One region of the Janthinobacterium sp. HH102 genome, then DNA from elsewhere that is predicted to be linked to it. Evidence: predicted binding sites of a transcription regulator. Region 1 holds the regulator's gene; the other holds the start of a gene.
The links. The regulator FliA, encoded in region 1, starts transcription of late flagellar genes. The targets are predictions, from matches to a motif close to CTAAAGTTTNNNNNNNNNNNGCCGNTA.
Positions count from the first base shown of each region.

Region 2: JAB4_RS18085 (FlxA-like family protein) is a predicted target of FliA. The motif match lies at 2,697-2,723, and genes of this name have one in related genera.

Region 1 is NZ_CP062062.1:5,211,456-5,226,464, forward strand. It holds gene motD (flagellar motor protein MotD) at 1-246, opposite strand, end outside; gene JAB4_RS23735 (flagellar motor protein) at 252-998, opposite strand; gene JAB4_RS23740 (RNA polymerase sigma factor FliA) at 980-1,711, opposite strand; gene JAB4_RS23745 (antiactivator of flagellar biosynthesis FleN protein) at 1,757-2,620, opposite strand; gene flhF (flagellar biosynthesis protein FlhF) at 2,613-3,941, opposite strand; gene flhA (flagellar biosynthesis protein FlhA) at 4,255-6,351, opposite strand; gene flhB (flagellar biosynthesis protein FlhB) at 6,348-7,541, opposite strand; gene JAB4_RS23765 (fumarylacetoacetate hydrolase family protein) at 7,681-8,679, opposite strand; gene JAB4_RS23770 (16S rRNA pseudouridine(516) synthase) at 8,768-9,478, opposite strand; gene JAB4_RS23775 (hypothetical protein) at 9,724-10,101, shown strand; gene JAB4_RS23780 (S49 family peptidase) at 10,479-11,480, opposite strand; gene JAB4_RS23785 (Rieske 2Fe-2S domain-containing protein) at 11,522-11,899, opposite strand; gene JAB4_RS23790 (HAD-IA family hydrolase) at 11,896-12,555, opposite strand; gene JAB4_RS23795 (RluA family pseudouridine synthase) at 12,661-13,656, opposite strand; gene JAB4_RS23800 (Rne/Rng family ribonuclease) at 14,348-15,009, shown strand, end outside.
Region 2 is NZ_CP062062.1:3,964,292-3,979,300, reverse strand. It holds gene JAB4_RS18100 (alpha/beta hydrolase) at 1-608, shown strand, start outside; gene dcd (dCTP deaminase) at 741-1,310, shown strand; gene JAB4_RS18090 (PrpF domain-containing protein) at 1,346-2,584, opposite strand; gene JAB4_RS18085 (FlxA-like family protein) at 2,753-3,103, shown strand; gene JAB4_RS18080 (ATP-binding protein) at 3,136-4,623, opposite strand; gene JAB4_RS18075 (response regulator transcription factor) at 4,626-5,315, opposite strand; gene JAB4_RS18070 (periplasmic heavy metal sensor) at 5,509-6,012, shown strand; gene JAB4_RS18065 (hypothetical protein) at 6,043-6,213, shown strand; gene JAB4_RS18060 (intradiol ring-cleavage dioxygenase) at 6,171-7,013, shown strand; gene JAB4_RS18055 (DUF1501 domain-containing protein) at 7,010-8,458, opposite strand; gene JAB4_RS18050 (DUF1800 domain-containing protein) at 8,468-10,243, opposite strand; gene JAB4_RS18045 (hypothetical protein) at 10,311-10,631, opposite strand; gene JAB4_RS18040 (hypothetical protein) at 10,658-11,224, shown strand; gene JAB4_RS18035 (hypothetical protein) at 11,288-12,019, shown strand; gene JAB4_RS30685 (hypothetical protein) at 12,024-13,379, shown strand; gene JAB4_RS18025 (hypothetical protein) at 13,390-15,009, shown strand, end outside.

The DNA of each region.
Region 1 (15,009 bases):
CAGGGCAGGGTTCGGCAGCGGGATCGCCTGCGGCGCTTCCATGATGATGGGCGGCGCGCCCTTTTCCAGGCTGAAGGCCTGGCCGATGGCATTCTGGAAGACGCGGTACTTGCCCTCGTTGACTTGCGAAATCGCGTACATCACGACGAAGAACGCGAACAGCAAGGTGATGAAGTCGGCGTACGAAATCAGCCAGCGGTCCTGGTTGTCCGGTTCCTCGTCATACTTCCTGCGCGCGCGCCGCATCATGATCAGTGCTCGTGCAGCAGGCTGGACACGCGCTCTTCGATGATGCGCGTATGGTCGCCCGTGGCGATGTCGTACAGCACGGCGGCCGTGATTTCATACTGCAGCACGCGGCGCGAGACGATGGCCTTGAGCTTGTTCGCCACCGGCAGGAACAGCAGATTGGCCAGGCCCACGCCATAAATCGTCGAGACGAAGGCCACGGCGATGCCACTGCCCAGTTTGCTCGGGTCGGTGAGGTTTTCCATCACGTGGATCAGGCCCAGCACGGCGCCCAGGATGCCGATGGTGGGCGAATAGCCGGCCGCCGATTCCCACACCTTGACGGCCTGGCGCTCGGCCATTTCATAGGCGGAAATTTCCACGTCGAGCAGCTGGCGCAGCTTGTCGGGCGCGATGCCATCGACGATCATGCGCAAGCCCTTGGCGTTGAAGCGGTCGGCCGTGTTTTCCATCAGGCGCTCGAGCGCCAGCGGGCCGTCGCGGCGCGCCGTCAGACTCCATTGCCCGATATCGCGCGCCAGCGCGGCGCGCGTGTCGGCGGGCGGCAGGAAGACCCAGCGCAGCATTTCCAGGCCGCGGACAAAAGTGCGCAACCGCGTTTGCAGCAGCACGGCGCCGAAGGTGCCGATGATGACGATGGCAAAGGCGGCCGGCTGCAGCAGGGAGGCCATCTTGCCGCCTTCCAGTGCCTGGCCGACCAGCAGGCCCGCCAGCGCCAGCGCCAGCCCGATTACGCTGGACCAGTCCACGCCTGCTCCCTCAAGGTTGCGCGCAGGCGCGCGACGGCCTGGGTATGCAGCTGCGAGACGCGCGATTCGGATACGCCCATCACCGCGCCGATCTCCTTCAGGTTCAGCTCTTCTTCGTAATACAGGCCCATGAGTATTTTCTCGCGTGGTGGCAGCGCGTCGATGGCATCGATCACGGATTGCCGGAAATCGGTATCGAGCAGGGAACGCAAGGGGTCGCTGTCCTCGTCCACGCAGTGGCGGTCGAGGAAGCTGTCATTGCCGTCCGGGTCATGAAAGTCTTCGTAGTACACGAGCTGGTGGCCGCCGCCGTCGCCCAGCATTTCCTGGTAGTCGGCCAGCGACATCTTGAGCAGTTTCGCCACTTCCGATTCCGTCGGCGGATGGCCAAGGCGCTGCTGCAAGGTGCTCATCGCCTCCTCGATCTTGCGCATGTTCTGGCGCATGCTGCGCGGCAGCCAGTCGCTGGTGCGCAATTCGTCGAGCATGGCGCCGCGGATGCGCAGCACGGCATAGGTCTCGAACTGCGCGCCATGCGTCTCTTCATAGCGGCTAATGGCATCGAGCAGGCCGATCATGCCGGCCTGGATCAGGTCATCGACCTCGACCGAAGGCGGCAATTTCGCCTTCATATGGTGCGCCAGACGCTTCACCAGCGGAATGTGCTCCGTCAGCAAATAGTCCTTGTTCGATTTCCCTTTGACCGTGTACATAGGCTGCTTATTGTTTTCTCATCTTATCTGGTGCTGCGGTTCGATTCAGGCGCTGAACTGGTGCGGGCTCCCCGTCTGGTACAAGGTGCCGCCAAGCACCGGCGCCGCCGAACGGGCCAGCCGCTCGGCCAGTCCGCGAAACGCCACCGAGGCGCCCGCCAGCGGAAACGCATCGACCACGCTGCGGCCCAGGCGCGCCGCGCGGTGCAGATATTCATCGGCAGGCACCGAACCCATCGAGGTCAGCTTCACGGCCAGGTAGCGGCTCGCCGCCTGTGCCATATTATCGTATACCACTTTTGCCTCGGATTCGGAAGCGCCCGTGACGAGAATGCCGAACGGACGGCGTCCCAGTTCCTGGCTCAGGCGCTTGATCAGGCAGTACGCCGCCTTGATCGAGGTGGCGCTGGTCGACACTTGCACCACGATATCCGACGAGGCCATCAAGGGCACGGGGAAGCAATCGCCCTCGTCGGCCACGACGCCGTCGACCAGCACGATGCCGCTCTGGCGCGCCAGCACCTCGAAAGTCTTGCCCAGGCGGCGCAATTCGTCCTCGCCCGCATAGTCCATGCTGTCCATCAGGTGGTTGCGCGCGCCCAGGCTGGCCACGCCGAAGCCTTGCGGCACCTGATGGATGACCTGGTTCAGGCCGCACTGCTGGCGCGCCACGTCGCGCAGGCTGGCGCCGTGCGCCAGTCCCAGGCGTGCAGCCACGCCATCGCTGCCGCCGCTGGCGTCAAGCAGCAGCACATCATTGCCGCCATAGGCGAGCGAAGCGCCCAGGTTGACCAGCATGGCGCCCTTGTCGTCCTGCGGCGTGGCCGAGAGGAACGTCATGACGCGCGGCTGCGGGCCGGCCAGCATGCGGCGCAAGCCTTCGGCCTGGTCGAAATCGAAATTAGCCAAGGTGCACCCCGCGCGCTTCATTGTTGCGGGCGGCCGCCTGCGCCATCAGGAGCGGCAGTTCGGCGTCGGAAAACTGCGTGGCCGCCGAGTCGCGCTTGAGCTTGAAGGCGCGGTCGATCAGGTAGCCGCGGTCGGCCAGGTACAGGTCTTCCGGCACGCGCTGGCCGTTCGACACATAAAACAGGTTCAGCTTCTGGCGGATCACCACGTCGAGCACGTTGCCGATCGACGCCGCTTCATCGAGCTTGGTCATGATGCAGCCGGCCAGGCCGCTGCCTTGATACGCGCGCACCACTTCGTTCAGCGTTTCCTGCGTCGCCGTGGAGTTCAGGCACAGCAAACGCTTCACGTCGGCGCCGGCGCCCGACAGCATGGCCACCTGTTCCGTCACCATCTGGTCGCGCTGGCTCACGCCCACGGTATCGATCAGCACCGTGTGCTTGTTCTTGAGTTCCTTCAGGGCGATGCGCAAGTCCGCTTCGTCCTTCACCGAATGCACCATCACGCCGAGGATCTTGCCGTAGATGCGCAGCTGTTCGTGCGCGCCGATACGGTAGGCGTCCGTGGTGATCAGGGCCAGCTTTTCCGGGCCGTGGCGCATCACGCAGCGGGCAGCCAGCTTGGCCGTGCTGGTGGTCTTGCCGACACCGGTCGGGCCGACCAGCGCGAACACGCCGCCCTGCTCCAGCATGGCGTCTTCATTGGCGACCGTGTTCAGGTTGCGGCTCAGGACGGTCTTGATCCAGCGCATGCTTTGCGCACCGTCGAGGCCGGCGGGCAGCTTGTCGATCAGGTAGCGCGCCAGGCTGGCCGAGAAGCCGGCGGCCAGCATTTCACGCAGCACGACGGCTTTTTGCGGCTCGCGCTGCTGCGTCGAACCCCACGAGATTTCCGCCAGCTGGGTTTCCATCATGCCGCGCATGGCGCGGATTTCATTCATCATGCCGCTCATCTCGGCGGCGGCGTTTTCCTTGACGTGCGCCAGCGCGCTGGCCATCATCTGCTGCATGCGGGCCATGTCCACTGGCTCGCCGGCTGCCTGGCGCGGCGCGGCAGGACGGGGCGCGGCCGGGCGCTGGGCCGGGGCGGCCGGACGCTGCGGCGTGGCGAACTGGGTCTGCAACTGGGGACGGGGCTGGGCCATTTCCGACGCTGCCGGCGGCGACGCCAGCGAAGCGGCATCGTCATTGGCCAGCGCGAGGATTTCCACCACGCCATCGGTCTGGCGGTTCGACAGGATCACGGCGTCGGGACCCAATGCTTCGCGCACCTTGCGCAGCGCATCGCGCGACGAGGCGCCCGTAAATTTCTTCACATTCATGACCGGCCTCCCAAGGCGGGGGTGGCGCAATATTGGCTGAACTGTGTGACCATCATCGACTCCTGTTGCTTGGGTGCTGTCTTCCACATGGACACAGATCACCCGGACAGTTTCTATTATTAGCGATGCTTGCAGGAAATGATCGAAGGAACAGGACGGGAAAGTACCCGTTATTCAGTTTGCCGGCAGGAAATTGATGTTTATTTGACCAAAAGCAAGGGCTGAGAAGCTGGGGGTCAGACCCCCACTAACGCTAACGCAAAGCTCCGCGCTAACGCTGGAGGGGGTCTGACCCCGGTACTAATGCTGTCGACTATTGCGCGCCCACCAGGCTGGTGACGCGGATCGTCTTGGTTTCCGGCACTTCCGCATGCGACAGCACTTTGAGCTGCGGCAAGGCGCGGCGCAGGAAGCGCGACAGCAGGGCGCGCAGCGGCGCCGGCACCAGCAGCACGGGCGTCAGGCCCAGCGCTTCCTGCTGCTGCGCGGCCAGGCCCGCCTGGTGCGCGATGGTGTCGGCCAGGCCCGGCTCGATCCCGGCGCCGTCGCCGCCATTGCCCATCGCCTGCATCAGCAGGCGTTCCAGGCGGCTGTCGAGGGTCATCACGGACAACTCGGCCGCGCCGGGGAACAGCTGCTGCACGATGGCGCGGCCCAGCGAGACGCGCACCAGCGCCGTCAGGTCGTTCGGGTCTTGCGTATGGACCGTATGCTCGGCCAGGGTTTCGATGATGGTGCGCATGTCGCGGATGTGCACGCCCTCGGCCAGCAGGTTCTGCAGCACTTTCTGCAGGGTCGACAGCGACAGCATCTTCGGCACCAGGTCTTCGACCAGGCGCGGCGCATCCTTGCCCAGGTGGTCGAGCAGCGACTGCACTTCCGCGCGGCCCAGCAGCTCGGACGCATGCGAGGTGATCAGGTGATTCAAGTGCGTGGCCACCACGGTGCCCGCATCGACGACCGTGTAGCCCATCGATTGGGCCTGGTCGCGCAGGCTGGCGTCGATCCAGGTGGCAGGCAAGCCGAACGCGGGGTCGCTCGTGGCCAGGCCCGGCAAGGTGCCGCTGGCCATGCCGGGATTGATCGCCAGGAACTGGCCGTTGAACGCTTCGCCCACGCCCACTTCCACGCCCTTGAGGGTGATGCGGTAGGCGGACGGCTTCAATTCCAGGTTGTCGCGGATATGCACGGGCGGCGCCAGAAAACCCACTTCCTGGGCAAATTTCTTGCGGATGCCTTTGATGCGCTTGAGCAATTCGCCGCCCTGCGTCTTGTCGACCAGGGGGATCAAACGGTAGCCCACTTCCAGGCCCAGGGTGTCGACGGGCATGATGTCTTGCCAGCTGGCTTCTTCCTGCTCGGGCGCCACCGTGGCTGGCGGCGCTTCGGCCGGCTTTTCGGCCGCCGCTTTTTCCTGCGTGCGTTTCTTGCTGATCAAATAGGCGGAGCCGGCCAGCAATGACGCCAGCAGGATGAAGACCATGTTCGGCATGCCGGGAATCAGGCCCATGCCGCCGATGATGCCGGCGGTAATGTACAGCACTTGCGGTTTCGCAAACAATTGCCCCACCAACTGGGTGCCGATGTCCTGTTCGCTGGCCACGCGCGAGACGACGATACCGGCCGCCGTGGAAATGATCAGCGAAGGAATCTGCGCCACCAGGCCGTCACCGATGGCCAGCAGCGTGTAGTTCTTCAGTGCATCGGCAAAACCCATGTCATGCTGCAGCAAGCCCACCAGCAGGCCGCCGACAATATTGATGACGGTCACCATGATGCCGGCGATGGCGTCGCCGCGCACGTATTTGCTGGCGCCGTCCATGGCGCCGTAGAATTCCGCTTCCTGCGCCACTTCCGTGCGGCGGCGGCGCGCTTCGTCTTCGCCGATCAGGCCGGCGTTCAGGTCGGCATCGATGGCCATCTGCTTACCAGGCATGGCGTCCAGCGCGAAGCGGGCGCCCACCTCGGCAATACGGCCCGCACCCTTGGTCACGACGGTAAAGTTGATGATCGTCAAAATGATAAACACCACGATACCGACCGTGTAGTTGCCGCCAATTAAGAAGTGACCGAACGCTTCGATCACTTTACCGGCCGCGTCGGCGCCCGTATGGCCTTCCGTCAGCACGACGCGCGTGGACGCCACGTTCAGCGACAGGCGCAGCATGGTCGACACGAGCAGGATGGTCGGGAAGGCCATGAAGTCGAGCGGCTTGACCGTGTACAGCGCCGTCAGCAGCACGATGATGGACAGCGCGATATTAAAGCTGAAGAAAATGTCGAGGATGAAGGCCGGCAGCGGCAACACCATCATCGCCAGCAGCATGATGATGATGATCGGCGCGGCGACACCCTTGCTGGCATTGTTGCCCATTCCGCTGAGCCAGGCTGGCAATCTCAGGCCGTTCATGGTGTACTTCCTTTATTCTTGTCTGCCGCGTCTGCCGCGGGTTTGGTCTGCGATGCGGGGTCGAGCGGATCGAGCTCGGGCGGCACGTCGAGTTTTTTCGGCTTGTCGGGGCGCTCGCCATGGCCGTTGCCGTAGCTGCGCAGCTGGAACACGTAGGCCAGTACTTCGGCCACGGCGCCGTACAGCGCCTCGGGAATCTCGTCGCCGATGTCCGTGTGCTTGTACAGCGCGCGCGCCAGGGCGGGCGCTTCCAGGATGGCGACCTTGTGTTCGCCCGCCAGTTCGCGGATCTTCGCCGCCACTTCGTCGATACCCTTGGCCACCACCTGCGGCGCGCCGCGCGAATTCTCGCCATACTTCAAGGCCACGGCGTAGTGGGTAGGATTGGTCACCACCACGTCGGCCGTCGGCACGTCGGCCATCATGCGGCGGCGCGACATTTCATGCTGCATCTGGCGTATCTTCGCCTTGATCTGCGGATTGCCGTCCGACTCCTTCGCCTCTTGCTTGACTTCCTGCAAGGACATTTTCATCTTGTTGGCGTAATGCCACATCTGGTACGGACCATCGATGGCGGCGATCAGGCCCAGCGCGCCGACGATCAGCAGGAAGGCCGTGATCAGCAGGCTGATCAGATGGGCCGAACCGGCGCGCAGGGATTCCACCGACAGGCCCAGCACGGCATCCTTTTGATGCTGCATCACCATCCAGGCGACGACGCCGACGACGAGGGTCTTGGCGATGGCCTTGAGCAGCTCCACCAGCGCATTCTTCGAAAACATATTGCCCAGGCCGCGAATCGGGTTGAGCTTGCCAAAATTGGGGGTGAACGCCTTGGAACTGAACAGCCAGCCGCCCACCAGCACGGGCGACGCGAGGGCGACGAGCATGATGGCCGCGGCGTACGGCAGGCAAGTCAGCAGAACGGAACCCACGTCGTAGCCGATGCGCAACATCATCGCGTCGGGATTGAGGATCTGTTCCCGGTCCAGGGTCAGCCCGGAAACCATGACAGCCGTCAGTCGCCGCACGATGGCGTCGCCGGCAAACCACAGACAGCAGCCGGACGCCATCAACACCGTAAACGTGGCCACTTCACGCGATCGCGGAACGTCGCCTTCCTCACGCGCCTGCTCGAGGCGCTTCGGTGACGCGGCTTCGGTCTTTTCTGCGTCGCTGTCTTCCGACATCAATCAACTCCGGTGAAGTCCTGCAGCCTGGCTAGGCGCAATACGGACTGGGCATGACGCATTATCGGTTCAAGCGGGCGCGCGCCATCGGCGGAACAGGGGGGCAAATCCCCTGTATTTCCTTTACTCTCCGGTAACCTTAGCGGGACTTGCGCGCCTCGGCCTGTTTCACCGTCTGCTCGATGGCGCCAAACAGCGACTTGCCGTCATCGCCCAGCATTTCCAAACGAACAACATCACCAAACAGCAAGTACGGCGTGCTGGCGACGCCATCGGCGATCATCTCCTGGTTACGTCGCTCAACGATGCTGGAAAATCCCTTCTTGATCTCCTTGTTGGCGACGCCGCCCGCGCTGACCACACTGCCGGCGCGCGCGTTGCGCGTCTGGCACAGATGGGCGAGCAATTGCGGGTAATTGAACGCCATGTCGGCGCCCGCGTGGGGCTGGCCCGTCAACTTGCCGTTCAGGCTGCAACGCAAGGCGTAGTGCACTTTGCCGCCGCGCCAGGCGTCGCCCAGTTCGTCTGGCGTGACGGCGACGGGCGAACACGCCATGGCCGGCTTCGCCTGCAGGAAGCCGTAGCCGCTCGCCTGTTCGTCCGGCGCCAGGTTGCGCAAGGTGATGTCGTTGACCAGCATCAACAGCTTGATGTTCAGGTGCGCCTGGTCCGGCGTCGAGCCCATGGCCACGTCGTCCGTGATGGCGGCGATGCCCGCTTCGTAATCGATGCCCCACTGCTCGTGCGCCAGGATGATGTCGTCGTGGGCGCCGAGAAAATCGTCGCTGGCGCCCTGGTACAGTCGCGGCGATTCGCGCAGATTCGCGGGCACTTCAGTTCCCGCCGCCTTGCAGGCCCGCTCGATCTGCTGCAGATAAGAAGCGCCGGCCACGCGCAAACTGCTGCGCGGCAAAGGCGCCATGCAGTTGGCGGGATCGAACTCGAAGGCGCGATGGCCGCGGCCGCTATTGATGGTCTGGTACAACAAGTCCAGCTGGGGCGCGATGAAACTCCAGTCGTCGAGCGCCTTTTGCAGGGTCGAGGCGATGCCGTCGGCCAGATGGGCCGTTTTCAGGTCGCGCGAGACGACAGCCAGCTGGCCATCGCGCGTGCCATCGTTCAGGGTTGCTAATTTCATGTAGGGAAAACTTCGTCAAATGCAGGCAATTGAAGGCTAAAGACGCCAAAAAGCCGGGATATTCCCGGCTTTGACGGTCAGAAGAGTTTTACGCGAGGAGAGCGATCTGCTCGGGCGTCAGGTAGCACCACTCGCCTTCCGCAATGCCCAGCGATTCCAGGGTCAGGCTGCCGATGGCGGAACGGTGCAGCGCGCTGCAATGGTTGCCGGCGGCGGCCAGCATGCGCTTGACCTGGTGGTATTTGCCTTGCTCGAGCACGATTTCCAGCTGGTACTCGCCGCGCTTGACACAGACGAGGGCGGCCAGCGGGGCCGGTTCGTCGTGCAATTGCACGCCGGCCAGCAGCAGGGCCACCAGTTCATCGGTCACGGGCTCTTGCGTCGTGGCCTGGTAAATTTTCGGAACGTGACGCTTCGGCGACGATTGTGCATGGATAAAGGGGCCATCGTCGGACATCAGCAGCATGCCCGTCGTATCGTGGTCGAGCCGGCCGACGGGCTGGACTTCGCGCCAGGTAAACTGTTCCGGCAGCAGGGTCAGCACGCCGGGATGATGGCTGGGTTTGCGCGAGCATTCGAAGTTGGCGGGCTTATTCAGCGCCAGGTACAGGTGGGCGCGGTACACCCACTCTTCTTCGAACACGTGCAGCACCAGGCCGTCGGTCTCGACGGTGGTGCGGTAATTGGTCTGGGTGACGCCATCGATGACGACATCGCCATCTTCGATAAGGGAACGGCAATATTTACGGGTGCCAAAACCCTGCGATTGCAGGATGCGGTCTAGGGATAATTTACTCATGGGCGTGACTTTACCAGAAGCGGCTGGCAGCGTGAAGCGGCCCTGTACCAGGCCGCCGAGGTCGCACCAGCCTTGCGCAGGCACAGATGAGCTGAAGTGCAAGGTGAGATTTCGATATAAATGGTCAATTCCTTTGAGAAATATCAAGCGCTTGGAATATCGCATTGATAGACTGAAACTTCGTTAGGAATCCGCCTAACGAGCTTTAGGAATAATAACCAGGCAACGACTCACAAGGACATTGTATGAAGCATACCGATACCATCGCCTTAGAAGGCAGCATCGCCGACATGCGCCAGCGCATCGCTACGGAACAGGCGGCCATGCACAAGGTCAGACTCGGCGTGGCGCGCTGGAGCAACACCCCTGCGCAGCAGGACGGGAACGCAACGCCGTCGCCAGCAAGCCAGACGCACTGGCATGCCGAGGCTCAATGCCATTTCATGTGCTGGCTGGAGCTGGGCGGTTTTGCGCAAACGGATGCGGAAACCGAGAACGTGCCGGCGCCCGCCATGGCGGACACGCCGCCTGACATCAGTTCCGGCGCCAACGCCAGCACCATCGCGACGCCGGCCCGGCAGGCAAGCAGCGTGTCCGCGCACTGCAACGGCTGCGCCGTCTGAAACCGGCCCATTCACCCAGCCATGCCCTGCCCTCGCATGCCTGCCTTGCCAGCACGCCCAGACACCACATCCGGCAACACCGGTCCATCCGGCACGAACGAGGAACAAAAGGAAACGGCGGCATTGCGCCGCCGTTCCCAAGCCCCATCGGGACTTTAGTGAGGAATGTAAATTCACTCAAAACCACATCTGCGATGCGGCGAGTAGTTCCAAGACTTGCCAATCAAGTTAGTACTGACAACATAGTTGATATATCGCCCCTCCTTGAAAAGAACTACGCTTTCACTATAGCCCAAGCAGCCCCATTTTCAAGCCAATTTACCACCTTATTGAAAATCATTCTCGACTGGCTTGCCTGCCAGCCAAGAGTGATGTCCTCAGCGCAACGCCGGTTGTGACTGCTGCACGGCCGCCTTCATGGCGCCCGCGCCCATGGCGGCGCCAAACTTTTTGAGCACGCGCTCCGGCAAGCCTTCATGTTGCGTGTAGTCGACGATGTCTTCCGCCTTGACGACGTCGCGCGCCACGCTGTCGACCGTGCCGAAATCGTCGGCCAGGCCCATTTCCACGGCTTTCGCCCCCGTCCAGTACAGGCCCGAGAAGGTATCGGCCGTTTCCTTCAGTCGCTTGCCCCGCCCCGCCCGCACCACCTCGATGAATTGCTGGTGGATTTCATTGAGCATGCCTTGCGCATACGCCTTGTGCTTTTCCGTCAGGGGGCTGAACGGGTCCATGAAGCCCTTGTTCTCGCCCGCCGTCAGCAGACGCCGCTCGACGCCGACCTTTTCCATCACGCCCGTAAAGCCGAAGCCATCCATCAGCACGCCGATCGAGCCGACCACGCTGGCCTTGTTGACGTAGATGCGGTCGGCGGCGGCCGCGATGTAATAGCCGCCCGAGGCGCACATTTCATCGACCACCACATACAAGGGCTTGTCCGGATAGCCCTTGCGCAAGCGCTGCATCTCGTCGACGATCATGCCGGCCTGCACGGGACTGCCGCCCGGACTATTAATATGCAGCACCACGGCCACGGAGCCGCTATCGGAAAACGCCTTGTCCAGCGCGGGGATGACGACGGCGGCCGAGCCGCTGCCTTCGGACTCGATGGCGCCGCTGATGTCGATCAGGGCCGTATGGCGGCCCAGGGTCTCGCTGTCGTCGGCCGTGTTGTAGTCATAAAACACCCACAGCGCAAACAGCACGATCAGCAGGCCGAAGACCTTGAAGAAGATGCTCCAGCGGCGGTGCGCGCGCTGCTCTTGCAAAGTGGCAAATACCAGCTTTTCCAGCACGTCGCGCTCCCAGTTGCCCGCAGGGGCGCCGTGGCCGGCGGCTGGCGCGCTGCTGTCCAGCTTGTCATTCGTGTTTTCGCTCATGGTTCACTTTGTTTAAATTGCAATAATGCCGCTGCCGGACTTCAGGCTGGCAGCGGCTGGACATACTCATCGGGCTGCCAGTACAGCTGGCCATCGCGCTCGGTCACGGGTATCGGACGCAAGCGGCCGCCCTTGCACGGGCCGCCCGCGCAGTAGCCGCTCTCCGGCACATAGATGGCGCCATGCGTCGAACACATCAGGTACAAGCCGCTGGACTCGAAAAACTCGCCTTCGGCCCAGTCCAGTTCGATCGGTACGTGGGCACAGCGGTTCAGGTAGCCATATGCCTTGCCGCCGTGGCGCACGACAAAGCCCGTGGTCGTTTCGCCGCCGGCCGCGACGGGAAAGCGCACGCCCTTGCCGCCATCGGCCACGGCGTCGGCCGCACAAATCAACACTTCCGTAACATCAGTCATCATGCGTGCTCGCTCAGCCATTGGTGCAGGTCGGCCACCGTGGCGGCCGAATACAGCGGATTGCAAGCCTGCAACTGCGCCACCGGATGCGCTCCATACTCTACGGCAATACCCGCCGCACCTGCATTGCTTGCCATCAACAAATCATGGCTGGTGTCGCCGATCATCACGGTGCGGCGCATGTCCTGGCCCAGTTCGCGCGTCAGCTCCTGCAGCATGGCCGGATGGGGCTTGGAAAACGTTTCATCGGCGCAGCGCGTCGCATCGAACAGGGACAGCAGCTTGACGGCATTCAGCGAACGATTCAGGCCGACACGGCTCTTGCCCGTGGCGACGGCGAGAAAGTACGCTTGCTGCGAGAGTTCCAGCAGCATCTCGTGTACGCCGGGAAACAGGGTCAGCTCATGGTCGCGCGACAGATAGTGATAGCGGTAGCGCTCGGCCATGCGCGCATGGTATTTCGGCTCCACGTCGGGCATCACCAGCTGCATCGCCTCTTGCAAACCCAGGCCGATCACATGCGAGGCCAGCAACTCGGTGGGAATGGGCAAGCCCAGGTCTTTGGCCGATGCCTGGATGCACTTGACGATGGTCGAGGTACTGTCTATCAGGGTACCGTCCCAATCGAAGACGATCAGATCAAATTGCTTTCTTGCCATGTTTCCCGACGGCATAGCCGCCGGCTCCTTGAGAATGAATGATGGCGACTGACTACCTTGTGAGTAGTGTCGCGCGCACGCGGTGGATCGTTAAGTAACTCCCAATTATCGTGCGGCAACGGCCAATGGTTTGCCCAAGCTTACCAAGAAACGCTCGCATTCGGCAGCCAGCGGCGCGTTCAGGGTCATCGTCTTGCCCGTTTCAGGGTGCGTAAACGTGATCTGGTGCGCGTGCAGGAACATGCGCTTCAGGGCGCCGCGCGTGCTGTCGGCTTTCAACAGGGCACGGTTGAGGGCAAAGTCGCCATATTTATCGTCGCCGGCGATGGGGAAACCGGACGACGACAGGTGCACGCGGATCTGGTGCGTGCGTCCCGTCTTCAATTCCGCTTCCAGCAAGGCGAAGTTGTGATATTTATGCAACAGTGAAAACACCGTGTGCGACGCCAGGCCATCGGCCTGCACGGCCACCCGGCGCTCGCCTTCGGCCGTCGTATATTTATGCAGCGGCAACTTGATATGCTGGCGCGCATTCTTCCAGTCGCCGGCCACCAGCACCAGGTAGCGCTTGTCGGTAAGGCCGTCGCGCATCTGCTCGTGCAGGTTGGTCAGCGCCGTGCGTTTCTTTGCCAGCAACAGCAAGCCGGACGTGTCGCGGTCCAGGCGGTGCACCAGTTCCAGGAACTTGGCGTCGGGGCGCGAGGCGCGCAATTGCTCAATCACGCCGAACGATACGCCCGAGCCGCCATGCACGGCCACGCCGGCCGGCTTGTCGATGACGAGCAGCTGCGCATCTTCGAAGATGATCTTGAATTCGGCGGCCGGCGCGCCCGTGGGCGCCTTTTCGGCCACGCGCACGGGTGGAATGCGCACCACGTCGCCGGCGGCGAGGCGGTACAGCTGATCGATACGGCCTTTATTCACGCGCACCTCTCCCGATCGCAAGATCCGGTAGATGTGGCTTTTAGGCACTCCCTTGCACACTCTTAATAAGTAGTTGTCGATGCGCTGGCCTGCTTCTTCCTCGGCGATCGTTACGAATTGGGCTTGCGGCTGAACCGGGGGTGTTGAAGGGGGAACAACATCATTTTGACTCTTCATTTACTATGTCTTCCCAGAAATCTCTCTAAGTCCTTCATTTTGAATATATAATTGTTTTTGCTGCGGCCCTGGCTGCTGCGAGTGTAAGAATAAAAGCACATTTTACACAGGGGCGTCTCCACCGGCCTCGCCAAATTGCAAATTCGGTGGAAAAAAATGTATATGCACCATCCCTGCGCGAATCAAGGTTGCACCGTAGTTGTAATCGGATAACGCGTGGAGATGCTGAAGTGAGTGTGGGATTATAAGGATAAGTACCCGTTAGCGCGACTTATCGAGTCGGGCTCGCGGGTTGATGAAGTTGATAACGCTTGCCGTTTTCGCCAAACCCGTATGCGGTCACCTGAGGTTGTCGATGAATAGGCTGAGGCCAAGCCTCGCCATCGCGATCCCTGTAATGAGCCGGCTTACGATTTGGCTCTGAATTTGCTGACCACTTGCATTCTCTGCCCCCGATGCAGTTCATTCTCATCCGGGCTGTTACAGATGAGTTGCAAGTGTCCCGTGCACTCGGCATGACGATTGACCTCACCGCGCCTGTTGCGGCCGTAACGTATACCTCGTACGCGTTGTTGCTCCGCACGCCTGGGCATTTCCCCCGCCAGCACTCCCGTTCTCGCATATATCCCTGTACTTCGCCGCTTCCCCGGAAGCGGCTTTGAGATGGCCTACGGGTCGCGGAGTTATAAAAATGAAACGCATGTTGTTTAATGCCACGCAGCAAGAAGAACTGCGCGTAGCGATTGTCGACGGACAAAAACTGATCGACATCGATATCGAGACAGCCGGGCGCGAACAGCGCAAATCCAACATCTACAAGGGCGTGATCACGCGCATCGAGCCATCGCTCGAAGCGTGCTTCGTCAGCTATGGCGAAGACCGCCACGGCTTCCTGCCTTTCAAGGAAGTTGCCCGCACGTATTTCCGCGAAGGCGTCGACGTCCGTAACGCCTCCGTCAAGGAAGCGCTGCGCGAAGGCCAGGAAATCATGGTGCAAGTGGAAAAGGAAGAGCGCGGCAACAAGGGCGCCGCCCTGACCTCGTTCGTCTCGCTGGCCGGCCGTTACCTGGTATTGATGCCGAACAACCCGCGTGGCGGTGGCGTATCGCGCCGCGTGGAAGGGGAAGAGCGCCAGGAATTGCGCGAAACCATGGATAAACTGGACTTGCCTGCTGGCATGTCCGTGATCGCCCGCACCGCCGGCATCGGCCGCAACGTCGATGAACTGCAGTGGGACTTGAATTACCTGATGCAACTGTGGCGCGCCATCGAAGGCGCCGGCAAGTCGGCCAACGGCGCGTTCCTGATCTACCAGGAATCGTCGCTCGTCATCCGCGCCATCCGCGACTACTT
Region 2 (15,009 bases), 1.2 Mb from region 1:
ACAGCGCGCCCGTGATCCTCGTCGGCCATTCGCTGGGCGGCATGCTCAGCGTGATGGTGGCCAAGCAGCGGCCCGACCTGGTGCGTTGCGTGGTCTTGCTCGATTCGCCCGTGGTGGCGGGCTGGCGCGCCTTGCTGGTGCGCCTGGCGCGCAACACGGCGCTGGGCGAGCGGTTTTCCCCCTCGCGTTTTTCCGCCAGGCGGCGCAAGCTGTGGCCCGATGCGCAAGCCGCGTATGAACACTTCGCGGCCAAGGACATGTTCGCCATCTGGGCGCCGCAAGTCTTGCGCGATTACATCGACAGCGGCCTGGCTCCCCATCCGGACGGGGTGCAGCTGCGTTTTACGCGCGAAGTGGAAACGCAGGTCTACCGCAGCTTGCCGCACCATATCGGCGGCCTCGTCAAGGATGGGTTTCCCGTGCCCATCGGCTTTATCGGCGGCACGGAATCGGTGGAATGCCGCCAGGCGGGCTTGACGGCCACGCGCAAACTGGTCGGCAAGTTTTTCCGCCAGGTGCCGGGCGGCCATCTGTTTCCCATGGAAAACCCGGAACTGACGGCGCAAGTGGTGCGCGAGATGATCACGGCATTGCTGGCGAAACAATAGCCTTCCGCCAAGGATTTTCAGGGGATGGGGGCCAACAGCGGCGGATTTTCGCGTAAAATCCTGCCATTCGGGCCGCGCCTGCACCTGGCGCGCCGCCCCCGCCATTCGATATTCTAGAAAGATACTGCTGCGATGACGATTAAAAGCGATAAATGGATACGCCGCATGGCGGAAACAACGGGCATGATCGAGCCGTTCGAACCGGGCCAGGTCAAGGAACGCGACGGCAACCGCATCGTTTCCTACGGCACCTCCAGCTATGGCTATGACATCCGTTGCGCCGACGAGTTCAAGTTGTTTACCAACATCAACACCACCATCGTCGATCCCAAGGATTTTGACGCGAATAACTTCGTTGATGTGTCGGGCAAGGGTTATTGCATCATCCCGCCCAATTCCTTCGCGCTGGCCCGTACCGTGGAATATTTCCGCATTCCCCGCAACGTCTTGACGATTTGCCTGGGCAAGAGCACGTATGCGCGTTGCGGCATCATCGTCAACGTCACCCCGTTCGAACCGGAATGGGAAGGCTATGTGACCCTGGAGTTTTCGAATACGACACCGTTGCCGGCGAAAATCTACGCCAACGAAGGCGTGGCGCAAGTGCTGTTCTTCGAATCCGACGAAGTGTGCGAAACCTCGTACAAGGACCGCGGCGGCAAATACCAGGGCCAGGTGGGCGTGACATTGCCGAAGACCTGATTGATTGCTGGAACGGGCAGGGCGCCAGTCCTGCTTTAAATCTGTTTCAGCAGCCACGCCTTCAGCGCCGTTGACGGCTGGTACAGGGGAACATGGCCGCGCAGCAAGATTTGCGCGCTGCGCCGGTAGGCCGCGCCGTCGATGGCGATGTTGCCCGTCACCCCGTCCTGGCGCGCCACGATGGTGGTGTCCAGGATGCCGGCCGGGTTGGCTATGCCCAGTTCCATCTCTGTTTCCGCTTGCTTGACTGGCGGCACGCCGCGCGCCAGCGCATGCGCCACCGTGCCCGGTATCAGGCACGCGGCCGCCAGGCAGCAGCCGCCCGAGACGGCCAGCGAAGCGTGGCCCGATTGCGGCGTAAAGTAGCGCACAGCAATATTTCCCTCTCCCGCCGCCGGCCCCACGATGCAGTACTTGGGGATGGTTTCGCTGCGTTCCAATTCCGCCAACGTCATCAAGCCGCCATCGCGCTTGCGCAAGCCCATCAGCAGACCCGCCGCGCTCCACACCTGGCGGATCGCCTGCATGAACGCCGTGTCCGCTTCCAGTTCCGCGATGGACTCGTGCGCCGTCTTGCCGAACTGGCTCGCTGGCGCGATGACCATGGGCACGGCCACATCCACGCACGAGACCGCATAACCGTGCACCACATCCTGCGCATTGCCTGTTGGTAATAACTTGCCCGTCTTGGCGCCTGCCGGCTGCCGCAGGAACAGGTCCACGCGGGGGAAGTTGCCGGTCACGCCAGGAATGCTGGCGGCCGTAAAGCTGCCGTCGCGTTCGCGCGCCATGCGCGAGGTGGTGATGACGCCCGTGTTGGTGTTGCGGATATCGATATCGTGCGCGCCGATGGCCAGCGCCTCGATCACGCCGCTGTCCAGTCCCCACAGTTGCAGGGCGGACGACATATTGCCGCAGTTCACGCTCCAGTCGATATCGCCGTGTTCGCCAGCCAGCTGGGCCAGGGTGCTGACCAGGCGCGGCTGGCCCGCATGCTGTTCCACCTCGGCGAGGAAGACTTTATTGCTGGTGGGCGCGCCCCGACCCATGCCCGTGATTTGCCGGTTGCCCGGCTGCCGGCCGGACTGGGGCACGCCCATCAGGTGGCGCAGCAATTCCTCGCGCAGCGTTTGCTCGGCCGGCACGCAGGCCCCGTGCAAGACCAGGCCCGTCGATGTGCCGCCACGCATGTGGTGGACGGGAAACTCGATCACGCCGCAGCGTTGGCGGGGCACGAGGTCGGGAAGGGCGGGCAGCAGGGGCGTCATCATCATGGATCGTGGTCAAGGCAGGAAGCGCCAGTGTGCCAGTTTTTCTTGCTGGTGTGCAATTGGATGGTGCGCGCGGCGTCTTTACATGGCTTTACCCGCCTTTACACTTGCCGCCCTGTATTGAGTACCTTGCGCGCCGATAATAAGGTGTTGAATAATCAGGGAGGCAATATGGTAGCGGCAATCGGTTCCGGCAGCGCAGGCGGTACAGTCGGCGCGGCCGGCAGCGCCAGTGCGGGCAGCAGTGCGCAGATCGCGGCGCTGCAAAAGCAGATCACGGCGGCGCAAAAACAGTTGACGGAGTCGCAGAAGGGCGAGCAGACGGACGCGTCGCAAAAGCTGCAGCAGCAGCTGGCGCAGCAAATCCAGGCCTTGCAGGCGCAAATTGCCCAGCTACAGGCGGCAGCCGCGCAGAAGGCGGCGCAAGGCGATTCCCAAACGGCCAGCAGTGCCGAGACCGTGGCGAGTCCCGCCAGGTCAAGCGCGTCGACCCTGGGCAGCATCATCGATACGCAGGCGTAACAACACATCCACGCGCCAGGCTTGCCGACAGGTCAGCCTGGCGTTTTGACAGGCAACAACATTTCCACGCACAAGCCGCCACCGCTGCGCAAGCTGGCCCCGATGCGGCCGCCATGGGCGTTGATGACGTGCCGGGCGATAGCCAGGCCCAGGCCGTGTCCATCCGTGCTGTGCTGGGTATTACTGGCGCGGAAGAACGGTTCGAAAATGCGCGCCAGGTCCGCGCCAGCCACGCCGGGGCCCCGGTCCAGCACGGCGATGCGCAGCCAGTCGGACATGCGCGACAGTTCCACTTCCACCGTGCCGCCATCGGGGCTGTGCTTGACGGCGTTGCGCACCACGTTTTCCACGGCGCGCGCCAGCAATTCTGGCTGGCCCGTGACGCTGGTGTCGGGCATGGCCGCATCGCCCGCCAGTTCGACGTTCAACTGGCGTGCCCGCGCCTCATAGCGGGCGTCGTCCACGATGTCGTGCACGAGGTCGGCGATGCTGACGTCTTCGCTGTGCATGTGCCCGGCTCCCGTTTGCCCGGCGCCGGCTTCCAGCCGTGACAGCGTCAGCAGTTCACCGATCAGTTTATCCATGCGTTCGCTTTCGCGTTCGATGCGCTGCATCGAGGCGGCCATCTTTTCCGGCTGCTGGTGCGCCAGGCCGATGGCGGCCTGCAGGCGTGCCAGCGGCGAGCGCAACTCGTGCGAGACGTCATGCAGCAGACGTGTCTGGCTTTCCATGAGGCTGCGCAAGCGGCCCGTCATGCGGTCGAAATCGCGGCCCAGGTCCGTCAATTCATCGCCGCGCTTGCCGCTGGCGTGAAAACGGGGCGCCAGATTGCCGTGCGAGGCGGCCTCGAACGCTTGCCGCAGGTCGCGGATGGGGTGCGCAAAATACCAGGCCAGCAGGAAAGAAAACAGCAGGCTGGCGGCAATGGCCGCCCCCAGGGGAATGAAGGTGCGGTAGGGCGTGTCCATGCGCGGGGGCGGGCCGCGGCCGAATTCGCCGCGTGGCGGCGCAGTGCCTGCTTCGTGGGGCCGTGGACCGGCTCCCATGGCGCGCGGGCCGCTCATGGCGACGGCGTTGAGCGTGTCGCGCGCGGCGCCTGCTTCGGCATTGCGGAAGCGTTCGGACGAGGGCAGGAACAGCAGATAGCGCTGGCCGTCGCTGCCGGTGACCGTGCGCACGACGGGATGGGCCTGGCTTTGCTCCAGCATGGCGCGCGCCTTGGCCAGCATGGCGGGATGCACCGCGCGGCCCATCAGTTCGTGTCCGCGCGCATCGACGGCAAACACGCGCATGCGCTCGAGCTTGCCCAGGAATTGCCGCAAGGCCTGGCTGCCGCCCGCTTCCAGGGTGGCGCTGGCGGCCTCGATGATCATTTGCGCGGGCGGACTGGTGTCGATGTCGAGGGCCCGCTCCTGCTGGGCCGCCCGGTTTTTCAGCCAGAAGGTGCCGCCGATGCCGATGGTGGCGGTCACTTGCGCCAGCATGATGCATAGAAAAAACTTCCAGAACAGACGGCCCACGCTTACTCCTTGATCAGCTGGTAGCCGAGACGGTACACGGTCTGCAGGCAGGAGCGGCCATCGGCCAGGCTGCCCAGTTTGCGGCGCAGGCTGCTCAAGTGCACGTCGATATTGCGGTCGAAGCGGGCCATGGGACGGCCCAGACCCAGTTCCGATAATTGATTCTTGCTGACGGGCTTGCCCGCATGGCGCACCAGCACTTCCAGCAAGTTGAATTCCGTGCTTGTCAGCTCCAGGTGCGCGCCGGCCCAGGAAACGCGGCGCTGTTCCGGCCACATCGTCAGTTGCCCTACGGTGAGCGGCGCCAGACCCGAGCTGTCGTGCGGCGCCGCCTGCGCGCGGCGCAGGATGGCGCGGATGCGCGCCGTCAGCTCGCGCGGCGTGCACGGTTTCGTCACGTAATCGTCGGCGCCCAGCTCCAGGCCCACGATACGGTCCGTATCGTCGCCGCGCGCCGTCAGCATCAGGATGGGCAGGTTGCTGCCGGCGCGGATGCGGCGCAGGGTTTCCAGTCCATTCATGCGCGGCATCATGACGTCGAGGATGGCGATGGCGTACAGGCCCGTCAGCGCCTCGGCCGCGCCGCTTTCGCCGTCATGCACGGCGCGGGCATCGAAACCTTCCTGCGTCAGGTATTCCTGGAACATGCCGACCAGTTCCACGTCGTCATCGATTAACAAAACCTTGCTCATGCCTGTGCTTTTTTCGGGTGAATATCGCCCGATGATAGCAGTCAACAGGCGCGGTTCAGGGCCCTTTTACCCGCTTTTACATACGTCCGCTTACATTTGCGCAGCTTCCTTTACACGCTTTTACGCGGCCCTGACGTTGCTTTACACGCCAGACGCCGACAATCAGCGCTGATCTCCACGAAAGGAACGCCCGATGAAATACCTGAGTATCGCCGTATCCCTGTTGCTGTTGTGCGCCTGCAGCATGCCGCTGCTCGCCCTGGCCCAGCAGGAAGCTGCGCCGTCCGGCCCGCCGCCGCGCGCCATGCCGGGGCCGCCGTCCGGCTTCCGTCACGGCCCAGGCGGACCCGGCGCGCCAGGCTTGCCGCCGTTCCTGCATGGCATCGACCTGAGCGAAGCGCAGCAGGATAAAATTTTTGCCGCCACCTACGCCCAGGCGCCCTTGCTGCGGGAACAGGAAAAGATCGCCTTCAAGGCCCACGAGCAGCTGCGCGCGCTGGCCGCCTCCAGCGCCTACGACGATGCGCAAGCCAGCGCGCTGGCGAACACGGCGGCGCAAGCCATGGCGAAGATCAGCTTGCAGCATGCGCGGCTGGAGCAGCAATTGCTGGCCGTGCTGACGGCGGCACAGCGCCAGCAGGTGCAGCAGCGGCACGACAGCCGCCAGGGTCCGCGCGACCTCCGGCGCTCCGAGTAAGCGGCAGGCGCGAGCGCAGGGAGAGCCAGCATGCGCATCCATGCCTTGCGTCCGGGCAGCAGCTTGCAGGCGCTCTCGCGCCATGCGACGCAGGCGCTGTACCTGTGCGCCAGCCTGAATCCCGCCTTGGCGGGCTTGCCCCACTTGATGGAATATCTATGGAACTACATGATCACGGTCTGGCATCCGACCTCGAAATGATGCGGCAACAGGCGGCCGAGCGGCGACAGGTGCTGCGCTGGCTGCTGGCCGGCGCCGCCACCTTGCCCCTGATGAGCTGCGGCGGCGGGTCGGACGCCAGCGGCGCGGCGGCAGGCAGCGGCGCCGCTGGGGTCACGACACCCAGCACGGGCGCATGCACAGTGATTCCCGAGGAAACGGGCGGGCCGTATCCTGCCGATGGCACGAACACCTATGGCGGCAGCATCATTAACGTGCTGAACCAGTCGGGTGTCGTGCGCAGCGATATCCGCGCCAGTTTTAATGGCGCCACGGGTGTGGCGGCGGGTGTGCCGCTCACCATCAAGCTGCAGTTGCTTAACGCCAGCGGCAGCTGCGCCAGCCTGGCCGGTTACGCCGTGTATGTATGGCATTGCGACCGCGACGGCCTGTATTCGCTGTATTCGAGCGGCGTGACGGCGCAAAATTACCTGCGCGGCGTGCAGGAAACGGACAGCGCCGGCAACCTCAGCTTCACGACGATCTTTCCCGGCTGCTATGCGGGGCGCATGCCGCACGTGCATGTCGAGGTCTATCCCAGCCTGGCTAAGGCGGCCTCTGCCTCGAACCGCATCAAGACCTCGCAATTCACTTTTCCAATGGCAACGTTGAATGAGGCCTACACGGCCAGCGGCTACACGGCCAGCGTGCGCAACCTGGCGCAGATCAGCTATGCCAGCGACAATGTCTTCAGCGACGGCACCAGCCTGCAGATGGCCACGGTGACGGGCAATGCCACGGATGGCTATGTCGTCACGCTGGTGATCGCCGTCAATGGTTAAGTTGTCGTCATGAACCCCAGGTCGCGCCGGCTGAAGTTGCCGATGTTCGGGAACACCTCGGCCAGCTGGCTGTCGGCCACGCCGAACCACTTGGCCAGCGTGGCGCCGTACTGGTCGACGGAGGTGGTCGGCAGCAGGGCGCCGGAACCGACGTCCAGCTCATGGCCCAGGCCCGTGACGGGGAAGGTGCCGTAGATGTCGCGGCCCTTGACGGCGCCGCCCACGACAAAGTGGTGCGCGCCCCAGCCGTGATCCGTGCCATCGCCGTTGCTGCTGAAGGTGCGGCCGAAGTCCGACGCCGTAAAGGTCGTCACCTGGCGCCGCAGATCCGCGCCCTGCAGGGCCGCCAGGGTCGTGTCGAAGTAGGCGAGCGCATGGGCCAGCCGGGCCATCAGGTCGGCATGCAGCGCCTTTTGCCGGTCATGCGTGTCGAAGCCGCCCAGGGTCACATAAAATACTTGCCGTTTCACCCTCAGGGCGCCGCGTCCGCCGATGATGCGCGCCACCGTCTGCAATTGCACGGCCAGCGGATTGACGCCGGACGCGCCTGTGTTCGGATTGACGTAGGGCGGGGGATTCGGCACGCCCCCCGCGCCGGCCGCCAGCATGGCGCCGCTGAGGACGCTCTGGCTGGAGATGGCGCGCCCGATCGTGGCCACATGTTCCTGTTCCATCAGGTCGCTGCCGGCCGTCGTGATGATTTCACGCAATGCCGCCGGCCCCTGCGCCGTGCCGAACAGGCTGCCGCTGAGATCGATATTGCGAATCGGCACCGCACCGGCCTGGCCCACCTGGAACTGGCGCACCTGGCGTCCGCTCAGGAACAGCGCGTTCGATGCCGCGGATACGGCCGTGAACATGGCGTTGCTGTTGCCCGCGCCAAGCAAGTCGCCCAGACGTCCGCCCCAGCCCACGCTGGCGCCTTCCGGCAGGCCCGACTGCCAGGTCGATTGCTGGTCGTTATGCGAAAAAAGCTTGGACGGCAGGGCCACGCCGCCCGCCTTATATTGCGCCAGGGTAACTGGCTGGATCAGGGTGCCCACATTGGCGACGACGGCGGCGCGGCCGTCATCGAACAGGCTTTTCAGCGGAACGAGGGCGGGATGCAGGGCAAAGCTGCGTCCCGCTTGCACGGTGGCCGGCACGATGGGCAACACGCCACCGGCTGCACCGACGGCGGGCAGGTGGATCGAATCATTGCTGCCCGTGTTGCGCAGGCGCGTGTATTCATTCCAGGACGATGTGTCGGTTGCCAGCACCGTGTTGAAGGCGTCGTTGCCACCAGCCATGAACAGGCACACGAGCGCTTTGTAGTCATCGGCCGACTGGGCGGCAGCCTGGCCCATGGCTGCCAGGTTGAGGGCGAACGGCGCGGCCGTGCTGCCGGCCAGGCTCAGCATGGAGCCGAGGAAGCGGCGGCGGGAAAAAGGGGGGAGATGGGACATGCGGCTTCCTTATTTCTGGACCAGGTATTCAGGCGAGGCCATCGACAGGAAGATGGCCAGGCGTACGCGGTAGGTTCTTGCGAGGTTGACCTGTGCGGCATTGCTGCCGGTGGCGGCCGGAATCGGCACGCTATTGACGGTGGACAGGATGGTGCCGCGCAGCTTGGTCGACATGTTGCCGGCCAAGAGCAGCAGGTCGACGCGGTCGAGCAAGGCTGCAGGCTGGTCGGCCAGGGCCAGCTCGGCCGCATAGTCCGCCTTCACCGAGGCATTTTCTCCCACGCCGCCGCTGATGGCGTCCTGGATGAAGTTCAGATAGCCGGTGACGGACGGCTCTGCCGTGATCTGCATTTCCGGCGCCACCAGACTGGCGGCGGCCAGCGGCGAATTGGGCGGGACATAGCTGGGACGGAAATAATTGAAGACGGAGGGTGCATTCATGGGATTCTGGCCCAGGCCCGTGAGCGGATCGCTCAGGTAATAGATGCGGTATTGCGAAGCTGCATCCTTGGCGTTAAAGGCGCGCATCCAGTTGCCCAGGCGTACCAGCGGTTCGCGCAATTTCCCCGTACGCAAGGTTGTGCCGGCCGGGGCCAGCGCCTCCGGATCGAGCAGCACGGCACGCAGCACCGCCTGCATGTCGCCGCGCACGCCAGCGCCATTATTGGCAAACGCGGCCGCTACCCGGCCCACATAGGCGGGGCTGGGATTGCTGGTGACGAGCCGCTGGATCAGCTGGCGGCCGAAGAAGGGGCCTGTATTCGGGTGGTTGAACAGAGTGTCGAGGGCTTGCGCCAGGTCGGCTTCGCCGGTAGTGGCGCCCGAAATACTGACTCCCAAGAAACGTTTTTCTCCGGTGGAATGGAAGGCCGTGTAATTCTGCATCGGTTTCCAGTCGCGGTCCGGATCGGCCACGCTGCCAAAGAAACGGTTAGCGGCCTGGTCTGGTCCGGCCCAGCTCCAGCCTGTCAATACTTTCGCCAGGCCGCTCACATCGTCGCGCGAGTAGGTATCGATGGGCTTGCCGCCGGACAATTTCAAACTGCCGTCAGCGTTCAGCTGATACAGGCCGATCGTAAATAACTGCATGATTTCGCGGGCAAAATTCTCATCCGGGGTACGCGTTGCCGATTCCTTCTGATTGCGCAGGTGCGACAGATACAGACCCATCATCGGATGCGTGGCGACGCCTTGCAGCAAGGTGCGGAAGTTGCCGAAAGCATGTTGTCCCAGCATGTCGTAATAGCTGGCAACACCGCGCACGTGCGGCCACACGGCTTCGTTTTGCGTGGAAATGACGAAAATTTCCGACAAGGCAAACGCCGTGCGTTGTCGCAACTGGTCGTCGCCGCCTACGGCCTGCTGCCAGAATGATTCATAAAAATTCTGAGGCAAGGCCTTGCTGGCCGTCGTGTCCGCTGGTGGAAATTTCGCATCGAGATATTTGCGATGCAAGCTTTGCGGTCTGGAAAACTGGTACTGGAACCAGGCGTTGCTGTCGCTGGCGGCCAGTGCATCGATGGCCGCGATATTCGGCCCGAACGTGGCCCGGCCCAGGAAGCGTGACGCCTGCTGGCGCGTAAATGTCGTCACCTTCGCGGCCGGTGGCGTGGTCAGTGGGGGCGGCGGGACGGTTTCTGCGGGAACTGCCGGCTCGCCCGGCTTCATGTCCGCAGGCGGCGCCACCGTGGCGGTCGGGCTGTCGCCGCCACCGCCACCACAGGCGTTCAGCAAACTCAGAAGTGTTACAGCAGCCAGCAAGCGGCGCAAAGTAGGATGGATCATTTAGTTTCTTTGTGGCAATCAAAATCTGACCTCGTTATTGTATTGCCTGCCTACTGAAAGTGCGTGCTCAAAAGAACATTTGCGTCTTGTCTATTTTTCGATTTAATGCATTTTTGACCGATGTTAAGTGATTTTTTATAGTATTTTGATGAACTTTATTTTTTACAAATGGAAAAATATTTTTACGCGAACGCCTGCTTGTGGTCGATAGGCGACGTAATAAATTCCCTCTAATTAAGCTTGTTTGAAAGCTCATGGACAGGGCGAAAACAGCTTCGCCGGAAACCATGGTTTTTATCGCATCGGCGAAAAGGCGTTCGCCGTCGCGTCCCGTTTTTCCCTCTGCACCTGGCTGGCATGGCCCTTGCGTCAGGGAGGCATGGACCACCCGCCCGCCTTTCACCGGAGCCTGTCATGACCAGCCGCCTGCTCGCCTATCGTCCCGAAATGGAATTGCCGGAAGCGCCGGGCGTGCTGTCCCTGCAGCACGAAGATGAGCTGGCACTGGCGGCGCAGTTGCTGGAATTGCAGGCGCCGTCCCAGTTCGATGCTTTCCTGGCGCGCCAGTTGGGCGCCACCGCGGCGGGCCAGCAAGTGCGCGGCACGCCGCTGGAAGGGCCGCTGCGCCAGCTGCTGGGCAAGGTGGTGGCGCCCCTGCTGCCCCTGCATGGCGGTTCGCCACAGGCGCTCAAGCGGCGCGCTGCGGGCATCTTCGGCATGGAACTGGAGGGCTTGAGCCCGGAAGACAAGGAATTCGAACTGGCGCGCCAGGTCGTGCATCTGATCGATGCCGTCAATACGGCGCTGACGCAGGACGGCGGCACGGGTGCGCGCGCGCCCAGGGCGCGGGTGGAAACGGCCCTGTTGCAAGTGGCACGCAGCGTGGCGCCAGGCTTGCTCAGGCAGGCGGCGCAAGCGCCGGGACCGGACGGTGGCCGCTGGCGCCGCGAGGGCGGGCACATCGTCGTGCTCGATTGTTAGCCGGACGGCCAGTCTGTCCGGCGCTGTAGTGTCAACCGAGGTGCTAACTTTTAGGAGCTCATCATGCATGACTTAGATCGTACGACCCTGGAATACGGGCAGGAGATGTCCGGCTTTGAAGCGGAACAGTTCGAGTTTGGCCAGGGCGAATGGAGCGGCGAGGGTGGCGCGAGCGCCATGTTTTCCGAAGCCGAGGAAATGGAACTGGCCAATGAACTGCTGTCGGTCAGCAATGAAGCCGAACTGGAACAGTTCCTCGGCAATTTCCTGCGCAAGGCCGCCTCGGTGGCGGGCGGCATCATCAAGTCGCCCGTGGGCCAAGCCATCGGCGGCGTGCTCAAGGGCGTAGCGAAAAAGGCGATACCGCTGGCCGGTGGCGCCATCGGCGGCTATTTCGGCGGCCCGCTGGGCGCCAAGATCGGCAGCGGCCTGGCCTCGGCCGCCGGCAATGCGCTGGGGCTGGAAGCGGAGGCCTCGTCGAACGAAGACCGCGAATTCGAGGGTGCCAAGCAGTTCGTGCGCCTGGCCGCCGACACGGTCAACCGCGCCGCGCAGGCACGCGGTTCGGGCGACCCGCGCGCCATCGCCCAGGCGGCCGCCAGCGCGGCGGCGCGCCAGTTCGCGCCCGGCCTGCTGGGCCGCCCCGGCAGCCAGGTCGCCACACAGAACGGCAGCGGCGCCGCTGCGGGCGGGACCATGGCCCAGGGCGGCGCGGCAAGGGGCTCGGCGGGCATGCGCCCCTCCAGCGGGCGCTGGGCGCGCCAGGGCCACAAGATCGTCCTGTACGGCGTCTGACATCATGGCCATCGGCGCTTATGCTGCCTGGATGCTGGCGCAGGAGGCGCGCTCGCTGCTGACGCGGCTGGCGCGGCTGGAACCGTTCGCGCTGATCGAGCCGACGGTGCTGGCGGCCGCCCTGATGCCCAGCGCCCAGTCGGCCATCGAAAGCCAGCTGGTGCAGGGCCGGCGTGAATTGCGGCGCATGGTCGCCCAGTTCCAGCACTGGCTGCGGCGCGAGCACGCCGATGGCGCCAGCATGGCCACCGCCGCCGAGGCGCAGCGCCGCTTCACCTTTCTGCGCCTGAAATTCAATGCCGCGCTGACCCAGTTCGACCTGTTCAACGAAGTCATCACGCAGCGCAGCGAGCACAAGACGGGCGTGTGGCTGGCCGGTCTCGACATCGTTGCCGCCGATGCGCTGGCGCTGCCCGGCAATGTGTACCAGGCGCCGCCCGTGATCTGCTACCTGGACCGGGGGCCGGGCGCCGCCATCCGCCGCGCGCGCACGCGCCTGCCGGGCGGCGGCGACAATCCCGTCGCCATCATCCGCCTGCCGCGCGAACGCATGATCGGCAGCAGCATCGCTTCGTCGCTGGTGCACGAGGTGGGCCACCAGGGCGCGGCGCTGCTGGACCTGGTGGCGTCCTTGCGGCCCGTGCTGCAAGCCATGCAGCACGGCGGCAGCGGTCTGGTGCACGTGTGGCAGCTGTGGGAGCGGTGGATTTCCGAGATCGTGGCCGACTTCTGGTCGCTGGCGCGGGTCGGCGTGGCCGCCACCCTGGGCCTGATCGGCGTGGTCAGCCTGCCGCGCGTGTTTGTCTTCCGCCTCAATATCGACGATCCCCATCCGGTGCCATGGCTGCGGGTGCGCCTGAGCTGTGCCATGGGACGGGCCTTGTATCCGCATCCGCAATGGGACCGGCTGGAGCAGCTGTGGCTGTCGTACTACCCGCTGACCGGCCTGCCGCCGGCCCGGCAGCGGCTGCTGGAGCAGCTGCAGGCCAGCATGGCGGCCCTCGTGGGCTTGCTGGTGCAGCACCGGCCACCGGCCTTGCGCGGCGGCTCGCTGGTCGAAGCCATGGCCGTGCACACGCGCCAGCCCGCCATGCTGGCGCAGCTGTTTCGCAGCTGGACCCTGGCGCCGGCGCAGATGTACCAGGCCGCGCCGACCCTGGTGTTCGCCGTGCTGGGCCAGGCGCGCGCCAGCGGTACCTTGAGTCCGGAAGACGAAAGCGAGCTGCTGGGGCGTTTGCTGACCCACTGGGCCTTGCGCAGCACCCTGGACACGTCGGAGCTGTGCGCCGACGTCGTGCGGCATGGCCGCCAGTCCGGCAGGTTGCTGCCGCCCCTGGCATCCCGTTTGATTATCCATTGAGGAGAACGACATGAGCAGCAAGATGAGCAGCAAAAGCAGAGGGGCGGGCCAGGCGGGTCCGAAACACCACGGCGGCAGCATCGCGGTCACCGTACACGAGCAGGACAGCGGGGCCATGGTCGTCAATGCCGCCATCAGCCTGTACCGGGGAGCCGAGGCGGATTGCCACAACTTCAATGCCGCCACCTGGGTGCCTGATCCCGCCATGCTGGTGGGCGTGCGCTGGACGGATGGGCGTGGCGGCACCGTGTTTACCGACCTGATGACGGGCAGTTACGTGGGGGTGTATGGCAATTTCCCCGCCACGGCGCCCCAGTGCGTGACGGTGCAGGCCGGCTGCAGCGCCGTATTGTGCTTCACGCCCCAACTCAACCCGCAGGTGACGCTGGCGTTTGAAACGGCCGACTGCCATCCCAGCGACTGTCAGTTCGGCAGGGTGGGCGACCGCGCCATCGCCACCGTCTCGTTTGACGGCGATCAGAGCGCCGACGGGCGCGACCAGGTGCAACTGCTGGCCGCCGCGCCGTGGGTGCCCATGCGCGGTACGCCGAACGCGTTTTCCACGCCGGTGCGGCGCGCCGGCATGCACCGCTTCATGGGACAGATGATGCTGTCGCAGCGTCCCGAACTGCGCAACGCCTTGCCCGTGCCGGAAGGGCTGAGCCCGCACGCCATGCTGGCGCTCGACGCGGAATACGAGACGGAAGAGCGCCAGCCGCAGCCCATCACGGGCAACGTGGGCGTATCGCTGACGCGCACGGAAACGGAGCCGACGGAAGACTTGCCGCTGTGGACCCTGATACGCAACAGCACCGAGGCGATGTCGTTTACGAATTACCTGCATTTCATGGACAGCCTGTTTTGCGGCGACCTGGCCAGCGTACGGGGTTTCGAGCAGGAACGCTTCGTGAAAAAGGCCGACATGTTCCAGCAGCTCAAGCAGCGCCGCGCGCTGCCGTTTTCCGATGCCGATTCCTACCGCGTGCTGAAAGTGGCGACGGAAGCGTTCGTGATGGTCAATTGCGGCGTGCTGAACCAACCGCTGGCCTTCAATCCGGCCGAGGACAACGCCTATCTGGACCGGCGCGACATACCGCAAGGGCGCGACCTGGAAACCGTGCTGCGCAACGATTACCTGGAAAACGTGGACGGCTTCCAGACCTTGCCCTACCTGGCCGTGATCCGCCGCAAGCTGCCCGACATCCCGATCAGCATCCCGCGCGGCCAGGAAGGCGAGGTCGACCTGTGCTTTGGCATCATCCAGGAAAAGCTGGCCAATCCCTGCCTGCTGGAACTGATCTGGTCGTACTGGCATGAAGAAGGCATGCTGGTGCAGACCATGAACGCCATCGCGCAGCGCTTCCAGAACTTGCGCGCGCCGGGCAACCATCTCGATCCTTTGTCGAACACGGAAATCGACATGCTGCGCCCGCTGAATAATTTACTGTGGGGATACACGCAGGATGAACAGCATCGGCTGACCGTGATGCGCCGGAACTACGAGTATGACCATCACTACGGTGTGCGCCTGGACGGCAAGGCAGTGCAGCACTTCCGGCCAGCCGACAGCCGCTCCAAATTCCTGGAGGCCTTCCACCACTTGCTGCGCCTGCTGACCTCGTTCTACAAG